3 regions of the Sphingobium sp. KCTC 72723 genome follow, and region 3 is predicted to be linked to each of the others. Evidence: predicted binding sites of a transcription regulator. Region 3 holds the regulator's gene; each other region holds the start of a gene.

Region 1 (3,277 bases), 1.2 Mb from region 3:
TGCTTGTCGGCAAGTGGCTCCAGCGACCACTGAACATCCTGAGCAGCGGGTCGTGGCTCCGAGCAGCCAGCCAGCATGATAGCGGTGCTTGTCGCGATTGCTGCAAATGTAGATCGGTTGGTCCTCATGCTCGTCCCCTGTCGCGGGACCACGCGCTACATCCACCCCGGCGTCGCCCCATGTTGATGTTGGGGCGACGGCCGAAAGCCGGATGTTGGAAACCTGGAGAAACCCACAGGCGCATGCGCCTTTACCGGCAGAACCGGCTGGACATGCGCGCATGCCACCCGGCCCCAGAAAATCTGTGACCGGCTGGTTTCTTCAGAGGTTTCCACGCCCCACCGCTGTCTCCAGCGGTGCCGACCTTCTGCCGCTTGCCCAGTGGCTTGGCAAGTGACGACGGGCGGCACCATGTTTTGGCTACACGAGAGCCACGGAGATGCCGCAGCGAAGAAGGCCAAGGCCCGCCTCTGCTACGGTGCTACATAAAATGTCATGATTGAATTTCGATGTTGAGTAAGTGGACTGGCTAGGCAGCCCGGGCCCGCTTACCAACAGCCGCGTCAGATAGTCCTGATCCAGCGTAGCACGGTAACACCAGGCTTGGCGAACGTCGTGCGTTAGAGCCAGCGGCTTTCAGCGCCCGCCTGCGCCGCGCCCGCCCTTTTAATCCACAGCTCGCTTGTACGCTCCACAACAATCAGCGCGGGTGGATAGCGCCTGGCTTGGAACCCGATCACGTCGTCCATGTCGCCTTGCAGCCAGCGATCGTGCTCGTCAGGATGCAACAGTACCGGCATGCGATCGTGGTAAGGCCGCACCGCTTCGTTACAGCCTGTCATTAGGCCCGTGTACACTGGCCCCCACTCCACGCTTTCGCGCCAGAAACCCGCCCAAGCAAATATAGGCTGGTCCTTTACCGAAAACCAAGTTCGCGTCTTGCGCCGGGGCTCGCCCTCCGCCTCCGCGAAGCCAGTGGCAGGTATAATGCAGCGCCAGCGCGGCTTGGGCGCGATACCGCGCCACATAGGCTTGGCCAGGTCCGCCACGTTATTTACCGGCAGTGGCTTTATCGGCTGGCCAGAGCGCTTGCTTTTCTGTGGCAGCGGAAAGCCCCAGGTCATGGACTGCACAACGCGCTGGCCCTCTAACTCCCGCACAACCAACCCTGGATGGCCGGGCACAGTCTCGTCGGGAGAGTTCGTCGCCAGCGGCGGCGCAGCGCCGAATAGCGAGGCAACCTCGGCCGCGCTCGTGCGAAGGGTGTAGAGGTTGCACATGCGGTGAAAAGGTCGCGCCACAAGCCGGGGTTGTCAATGTCGGTAGTGCGCCACTTGTTGCCGTCCAACGGGTAATTTCTGTTTCCTGGAACCGGTCATTCGTTCAGGTTCAGGCGTTAGAAAAGCAGACGGTCGGACGCCGACCATTTTTGGACCTTGAAAACTATCTCGTAGATACCTCAAAGCGGTCATTGAGCGAGCATGACGACGTCAAAATTTCACAAATCTAGGGCGAACTAATGGCTAAAGCGAAGGGACTGGAAACCGAACAAGACGATGTTTTTAGCGATTTAAACCGCCTCAATTCGATGATTGCTGATCTTGACGAAAGAGCGCTGATACTGTCTCTCGCGGCCTTCGCAGAAGAGGCTCTGCGCGATTTAATCCAAGCATACCTTATACCGGGTGAGTCGGCAGAAAAGCTTCTTGATGGCTTTAACGCCCCACTGGGCACGTTCTCAGCCCGCCTCCGCATGGCAGATGCACTCGGTCTGTTGACGCCCCACCAAGCCAGCGACTTTGATAGGCTCCGCAAAATTCGGAATGAGTTTGCCCACAACTGGTTACCAGTTTCGTTCACCGACCAAAACATCGCATCCCACATTCAAGCGCTCAACTTCCATTTTCTGGACGATCAATTCCCAGAGACGCCGGGCGAAAAAGTTCGAACGTCGATCAGTACGCTGCTGCTGGAAATCAGAGTGACTACGGGTCAAACGCGCAAACGAGGTGGTGCGGCCCTTCGTGGCCAGCACATACTGGCAGGAGTGCCGGGCGACTTGGATGAGCAGATGAAAATTTGCCGGCGGCGATTGATAGAAATCCGCGACGAACTGCGTCTGGCGAAAGGAGATCGCAGGAGGTTTCTTTTAGCTTCTAAGCATCGCTGGGAAGGTAAATTGGAGATTGTTCGCTTAAATGCAGGCGAAAGAAACGCGGAGGTGCGGGCAATTCAAGTAGAACTAGATGCTTGGAATCGCGGTCCTGAGTACTAGCCGCACCTCTCACCTGAAACGGTCGGAGAAGTAATTATAAGATCCGCTAGGCGTTTCCTCGCTGGACATCCACTTTCGCAGTTCGAACACCAAAACCTGCCTTTCCGCCATCCACCCATTATGACGCCCGCCCGACCATTGCGGCGGGAGTTATGGCAACGCCGAACATCCACAGCCCCTCGTCTCCCCAAAAAGACCGTCACAGCGTAGCAGCGTAGCGTAGGCCACCAATTGTTAACGCCAAACGCTCAAGGTCAGCAGGGATGTGGAGGCAAGCATATGATCCTGAAATACTGGCCCTGACGCATGATCTTGGCTGCAATCCTTGTTTCGACAATAGCCATCGTCTGCGCCGTGTTTGCGCTGGACATGCCAGAGCCAAGCCGCAGCGGTCGCTACGCTGCGCTGCACGGCGTGCTGGGGCAAAACGGCATGATGGTGCTTTTACTGGGACTAGCGGCGATCTTCGCACACTGTGCGATAAAGCTAGTGGTGCTTGTGGCTTCTGGCTGCGTGGCAGCGGAGAGCGACGACACCGGCGTGCGCCTGCGCAGCGCGGGACATCCCATCGCTTTGGGCTGGGCCGACATATACAGGGTCGAGCGTAAGGAGATAGGCGGCAGAAACAAAGTCCCCGTCGTCGTGCTTCATCACGCGCCCAAACGCGCGGGACTCTTCGGCAGCAGACGCACCAGCACCCTGATCCCGAGACTGCTGACCGCAGACGAATGGGAGTTTGAGAATTGGCTAACGACGGTAGACGCGCGGATCACTTCCGGGTCGCAGGTCAGCAACGACGCTCGGCCAGCGTAACCGTGGCAAAATTTGTTACGTTGCTACGTTAATACCCCCTATCTACATTCGATTTTAATGAGAAGATCGGGTGGCAACAGTCGGCATGGATATGCCGTCGTGTCTCGATGCCCTGACCTAATGTAGCAACGTAACAGGCCAGCCAGCCATGCCTAAGCATCGCCCGATTATTCTAGAAGGACTGCTGCT
Region 2 (3,277 bases), on a different replicon from region 3:
ACGAAGCCCGGCACGAGGCCGGGCATCGGGGTTGCTATCAGGTGGTTGGCGCCACTTAAATCGCAAATCTGTCATTCAAAGCTAGTGATTAGATAGACCTCCCCGAACCCACTGTCAAGAAACAGCGCGTCTCGCGCCACGTTATAGCTTTGCCCGCGAACGGCCTTCCACATGGGAGGACGAACGATGCTGCTTACCCTTGAAACAAGCCTCGCTGACGTGCCGACAGGCGCAGTCGCGGAGCTGCGCGCCTTCGGCATTGTTGATGCGGACATTGCCGCCGCGTTCGAGCTTCAACAGAAGCAACGATCATGCGGCGTGCCGGTCCTGCCACTGGCCGTCATTTGCGGCGTGCGTCCACTCGAACGCGGCACAAAGACAGGGCTTAGCCACACCGCCTCGCGCCTCATCGGCACAAAACCCCGCGGCCGCACAAGTCGGGGCGGTACGCACGTCACAGGGCGGCCCGTATGGGCGAACAGCGTCAGGACCGGGGATGCGGCCGAGGCCGAATTTGTCCGGCCCGTCTCATTCGATCAACTGAAAGAGCTTCGCCGCGCCATCCATCTGATGTTCGAGCGCGCGCGAGATCTAGCCGCCGAAGCAAGGCAGGGTGGCGAGCTAACGCCCGAACAGCATAAGCTGACACTCTTCACCCGGTCTTGCCGAGATATGCTCCTCAAGATCGTGGACGAGCTGCGCTATCGCAAAGGCTGGTGCGTGCCCTCTTATGAGACGCTCATGCGCTGGACGCGGCTTGGCCGACGCACCGTGAAATACTCGCTCGACCGGCTGCGCGAGTTGGGCTTACTCGAATGGATCAGACGGTACGACTACACCCGCGACAGCCAGCACGGGGCGCGATCCGAACAGACCTCCAATCTCTACCGCTGCCATGTCCCTCAGTGGATCGGTAAGATGATCGGGCTTTTCTCCCCAGTCCCCGAGGATGAGACGCAGCGCCGGGCTGACAGCTTGGAGCAACACGCGGATATGCTCGCATCGGTCGGAGCAATCGAGCGCCGCCGCCTTATGCCCGACGACCCAGCCCAGCGGGCGGCACTGATCCTGGCCGCCGAGCGCTCCGCTGCCCGGCAAGCCTCAGATGCGTATTCCCGTGGGTGCAATAACGGCACTGCTCCTCATACAGTTTTATATTCTATCTCTACGGAGAAGCGGAGTTGCCCTAGTCGGGCAACGATTCAGCCCTGACGGGCATCGAGGCGGCACGCTAACGGCTTCGATTTCGCCATCAGCGCCAGATCAAAGGACAGGACCGTCGGCTTCGCCGCCGGAATGCTCCCCAGGTGGAGCAAGCGGCTATGACAGCTTCATATTACTCCCCGTCGCGCTTGCTGCCCGCTTTGAATGGCCTCAGCGTCAATATGCGGCTCCGTTTGAAGGGAACGCGATCCGACTTTTCAAAGCCTAAAGCGATAATTCGGCGGGTTAGCGATTGTCCGCTTTTGTTCAATACGCTATTACCGGACTATGAAACTGACGCCGACCGCCGCTGCTAAAGAAGCTGTGAAACGCCTCAACGGAACGTGGCACGGGTCTTACGGCAAGGCGCGTTGCCCGGCACATGAGGATCGCAGCCCGTCGCTTTCCGTCACACCTGGGAAAGACGTGGTGTTGTTCCACTGTTTCGCCGGTTGCAACCAGGCCGAGATAATGGCTGCGCTATCCCGGCATGGCGGATATGTCCGCCCTACAGAACGCGACACTACGCCGCCTGTTGCCCGCGACCTGGCACCGCTGGCGCGCGAGCTATGGAGCAAGGCGTTGCCGATCGCCGGCACCCCTGCCCAACTCTATCTTGAAATGCGCAAAATCGGCCATTCAACAATTGGCCGATATGAGCCTGCATCGCTTGTCTACGAAGAAGGCAAAAAGCTGCGCCTGCCGGCGCTGCTCTTGCCAATCACCGAGCGCCGCCAAGTCATCGCTCTCAAGCGCATCTTCGTGGACCGGGCAGGAAATAAGAACGGCAGTTTGGTCGAACCCAAACGCACCCTCGCTCTACCGCGCGGCGGCTCAATTCAGATCGGCCGCATCGAGGCCGACCATCTGAATCTGGCCGAGGGCTTTGAAGATGCCGAGTCCGTCATACGCATGTTCGGTTTGACGGGATGCTGGTCTGCGAACGGCATCGAGCAATATGCCCACCTCGTAATCCCCGATCATGTCCGCACGATCACAGTCTATTCCCAGCACGGATCAGCCGCGACCCGTGGCCTCGCCAAAGGCGAGGCAAACCTGACCGCAAACGGGCGCCGTCTATCCGTCGAATTGCCGCCTATCGGCGGCGATTGGAATGACGCATGGCGAGCCGCCGCGTGAAAGCTCAGATAGGTATTTTGCTCGCAGGAGCCGTCATTCTTGGCGCGGTTTTCGTGCAATCTCACCCTGATTTTGTCGCGCATCCTCCCCATAGCTCGCGCGAGGCCTGCGGCCAGTTCTTCGATCCGGCGAATTGTCAGGCAGCGGCGACCTTCGCCGCAATCAATGCAAAACAGCCGATCCGCCAGATCGTCTTGCCCTCGATCCCCGACCCAGCTCGCACACCTGGCGCGATCAATCCCGTGATCACCCAAGACAATATCGCCGCTACCATCTGCAAAGGCGAGTACCAGGCCGAAAAGTCGCCGCCGCCTTCGTGGAAGGCCGCGGCGACCCGCCGCCTTGTTGAAAGTCTCTATCCCGGCGAAAATCCCGACGATTTTTCACTCGACTATCTGGTGCCAATCTCTCTTGGCGGGGCGGTGGCCGATCCGCGAAATCTATGGTTGCAGACGTGGACCGGGCCTGACCGCGAGCTGAAAGACCATCTCGAAATGCTTCTGACGAAGATGGTCTGCAACCGCCAGATTGCGCTTTCGGTCGCGCAGCAGCGGATCGCTGGCGATTGGCGCGACACGTATCAGCGCGCGATGACGCCGAAAAATCTCGCTCAGTATCAAATGCCTTTGAAATGGGCCGTGTCGCCCGAGCAGTTTCCCCCGTTCACGTCCCCTAATGTCGGCCAGATCGAGGGGCAACGTGCCCAGGTCGAAGGGGAACCGCTGATCTTGCAAGCCGAGCTGGTTGACCCGAAGCCATACGAGGTGCCGTCGATCCCGACCGAGCCACTTTACCCGCAACAGTAGGAGTGCTGGAAATGCCAAGAAATATCGCTGAATTTCGTATTATTGGACAGGTTGGCGGCGTTGATGAGAAGGAAAAGGTCACGTTCGTCAATATTGCATCGAATTATAATCGGCAGGTTGACGGTGAA
Region 3 (3,277 bases):
CCGCACCCCATGAGCCTGCTGCCGGTAGCCGAAGCCCAGGCCCGCCTGTTCGCGCTGGCAACGCTCTTGCCAGCAGAGCAAACTCCGCTCGTCGCCTGCACCGGCCGCTGGCTGGCGCAGTCCATAATCGCCTTGCGCGACCAGCCATGGGCCGCTCTGTCCGCGATGGACGGCTATGCCGTGCGCGCGGCCGAAGAACCCGGCCCTTGGCGCATCACTGCAACCAGCAGCGCCGGTGGCCCGCCCCCCGCATCGCTTGGCCCCGGCGAAGCCTGCCGCATCTTCACCGGCGCGCCTCTGCCGCCGGGTGCCGACGCCATCCTGATTCAGGAAAATGCCGCCGTCGAAGCCGACCTGCTTCGCGCCATCGACGGCACGCTGGCCACGGGCCGCCACGTCCGCCCCGCCGCATCCGATTTCGGGAATGGTGCGCCCCTGCTCGAAGCAGGCGCACGGCTCGGCCCGGCACAGATCGCGCTGGCGGCACTGGGCGGTCATGGCCAGCTCCCCGTCCGCCGCCGCCCCTGCATCGCGCTGATCTCGACCGGCGACGAACTCGTCCCGGCCGGCGCACCAACCCCACCGGGCCGCCTGCCCTCCTCCAACGCGCCGATGCTCGCCGCCCTGCTGGCCGCGCTACCCTGCGATGTGATGGATCTGGGCATCGTGCCGGACGATCTGGACGCTATGGTCGCCGCTCTCGCCCGCGCAAAGCAGGCCGACATCATCGTTTCGACTGGCGGCGCATCGGTCGGCGATCATGATCTGGTCCGCCCCGCCTTCGCTCAGGCTGGCGGCACGCTCGATTTCTGGAAGATCGCCATGCGTCCGGGCAAGCCACTGATGGCCGGTCGGCTGGACAGCGCGCTGTTCCTGGGCCTGCCAGGCAACCCCGTATCGGCCTTCGTCACCGCAACTTTATTCCTGCTGCCCCTCGTCCGCCACCTGTCGGGCGCGCACGATCCGCTGCCGCCAACGCTCGAAGCGCGCCTCGCTTCCCCCCTGCCGCAAACCGCCGAACGCGACGATTATCTGCGCGCACGTCAGGGCAAGGATGGAATCGTTACGGTAACGTCACAGGACAGCGCCGCCACTGCCGCCCTCGCCATGGCCGATTGCCTCATCCACCGCCCCGCCGGATCACCAACCGCCGCGCAAGGCGAAAGCGTCACGATAATCCCGCTTTAGCCACAAATATATGTCAGCAATGCTGTCTTTCTCCGACCATATCCTCGCGATGGTCGCGATCGCCAAATTGCCGCTCACCTTCCTGAAATCGCACGCCATTTCCCCAACGCCGACGATTGGCGTCATGGTCTGTCCGGTGCCGATCGTTAGCAGGGTAAGGAATTTGGGGCATCATCACTCTCTATGTCCATCTTGCTGTCTCTTTTGTCGGCAGCATGATCGCAAAACCCCCTTGCCCCCATCTCGTTCCCGCAAATGCGACGGGTTGCAGCGGCGCTTGACTTGCCCCGTTCCGTTTACTAACTGTTCTTCATACGTTCCACGGAAGGACCGCAGTCATGTTGACGCTCAAGCAGCAGGAATTGCTCAGCTTCATTCAAACCCGGCTGGATGAAGGCGGCGTGTCCCCCTCGTTCGAGGAGATGAAGGACGCGCTCGACCTGCGTTCCAAATCCGGCATCCACCGGCTCATCAACGCGCTGGAAGAACGCGGCTTCATTCGCCGCCTGCCCAACCGCGCCCGCGCGCTCGAAGTGTTGAAACTGCCCGACGCCATGCACCGCACGCCCGCTGCCCCGGCAAAACCCAAAGCCGCGCCCAGCCTGCCGATGCTGCCCACGGCGGCCAATGACGTCATCGAAATTCCCCTGCACGGCCGCATCGCGGCAGGTGTTCCGATCGAAGCGATGGAAGGACAGAATATGCTCTCCGTCCCCGCCGCCCTGCTCGGCGCGGGCGATCATTATGCGCTCGAAGTCTCCGGCGATTCGATGATCGAAGCGGGCATATTGGACGGCGACTTCGCCCTGATCCAGCGCACCGAAAGCGCCCGCGAAGGGCAGATCGTCGTCGCCCTGATCGACGAGCATGAAGCCACGCTCAAATTTTTCCGCCGCGAAGGGCCACGGGTCCGGCTCGACCCGGCCAACAGCGCCTATGAACCGCAACTTTATGATTCCAATCAGGTGCGGATTCAGGGCAAGCTGGCCGGACTGCTGCGCCGCTATAACTGAGGACGGGCCAAGTTACGGCGCGGTGCTGGGCGCGCGATCCACGGATGCGCGTCGCCCGGCTGCCGCACCGTCCTGACCGAACCATTGGCCAGGTTGATGGCGACGCCACCCGTCCGCGCCAGCAACCGGCGGTCGATTTTCAACCAGCGCGGCCTGCACCAGCGCGGCAATCCCCGGTCGGCGATCACGATATCCGCCGCCGCGCAGTCCTTCTCAAACTGCACCCGCTCCACGAACATGGAATTGCGAGTCATCAACACCGCCCATGTCCGCTCGCCCGCCCGTACCCGCGCCGCACATAAATCCGCCGAACAGCGCGCCTCCGGCAAACCCGCCAGCGCATCCAGCGGCCCGTCATAGCCCGCACTCTCCGCCAGCGTATCGCGCACATAATCTCCCGCTCCGGCACGCAGCAACGCCATCCGCCCCGTCGCCATCCGCACCACGACATGGCGGCCATCGCCCGTCACCAGCAGGTCAGGCGGCGACTGCATCAGCATCGCCGCCACACCGACCACAACCCCGCCAAGCCCCAGCCACCGCCCCCCGCTGCGCCACAACAGGCACCACAACAGCCCGCCGATCGTTACCCCGAACGTCCATCCCGGCATGGCCGGCGTCACCATCATCGCCATCGGCTGCGCCGCCACGCCATGGGCCAGCACCAGCAACAGGCCCAGCGCCCGTTCGGTCAGCCACCAGAATGGCGCGCCCAACCCCGCCAGATCGAACAGCAAAGCCAGCGCCTCCAGCGGCATCACCACGAACGTCGTCAGCGGAATCGCGATGATATTGGCGAACGCCCCCAGCATCCCGGCCTTGTGAAAATGAAACAGCGCGATCGGCATCAGCACCAGTTCGACTGCGATCCCCGTCATCAACGTCGCGGCCAGCACCCGCATCCCCTTGCGCATCACCCCCTCGTCCCGCGCCGCCGCAAAGGCCCGAAACCCCGGATGCTCCGCCAGCGCGACCAGCGCCGTCACGGCGGCAAAGCTCATCTGAAAACTCGGCCCCGCCACCGCTTCGGGCCAGAAGGCCAGCACGACCAGCGCGCCCGACGCCACCAGCCGCAG

What was found. The regulator LexA, encoded in region 3, represses DNA repair genes until DNA is damaged. The targets are predictions, from matches to a motif close to GTTCCNCNCTTGTTCT.
Region 1: SPBM01_RS19915 (transcriptional regulator) is a predicted target of LexA. The motif match lies at 1,326-1,341, and genes of this name have one in related genera.
Region 2: SPBM01_RS21640 (toprim domain-containing protein) is a predicted target of LexA. The motif match lies at 1,458-1,473, and genes of this name have one in related genera.

The regions. Positions count from the first base shown of each region.
Region 1 covers NZ_CP060388.1:4,107,233-4,110,509, reverse strand. The annotation lists gene SPBM01_RS19925 (hypothetical protein) at 1-128, opposite strand, end outside; gene SPBM01_RS19920 (SOS response-associated peptidase) at 621-1,280, opposite strand; gene SPBM01_RS19915 (transcriptional regulator) at 1,520-2,275, shown strand; gene SPBM01_RS19910 (hypothetical protein) at 2,582-3,088, shown strand; gene SPBM01_RS19905 (DUF5818 domain-containing protein) at 3,237-3,277, shown strand, end outside.
Region 2 covers NZ_CP060389.1:44,843-48,119, forward strand. The annotation lists gene SPBM01_RS21635 (helix-turn-helix domain-containing protein) at 187-1,212, shown strand; gene SPBM01_RS21640 (toprim domain-containing protein) at 1,492-2,343, shown strand; gene SPBM01_RS21645 (hypothetical protein) at 2,325-3,149, shown strand; gene SPBM01_RS21650 (single-stranded DNA-binding protein) at 3,161-3,277, shown strand, end outside.
Region 3 covers NZ_CP060388.1:977,091-980,367, forward strand. The annotation lists gene moaC (cyclic pyranopterin monophosphate synthase MoaC) at 1-13, shown strand, start outside; gene glp (gephyrin-like molybdotransferase Glp) at 10-1,188, shown strand; gene lexA (transcriptional repressor LexA) at 1,527-2,201, shown strand; gene SPBM01_RS04925 (ComEC/Rec2 family competence protein) at 2,192-3,277, opposite strand, start outside.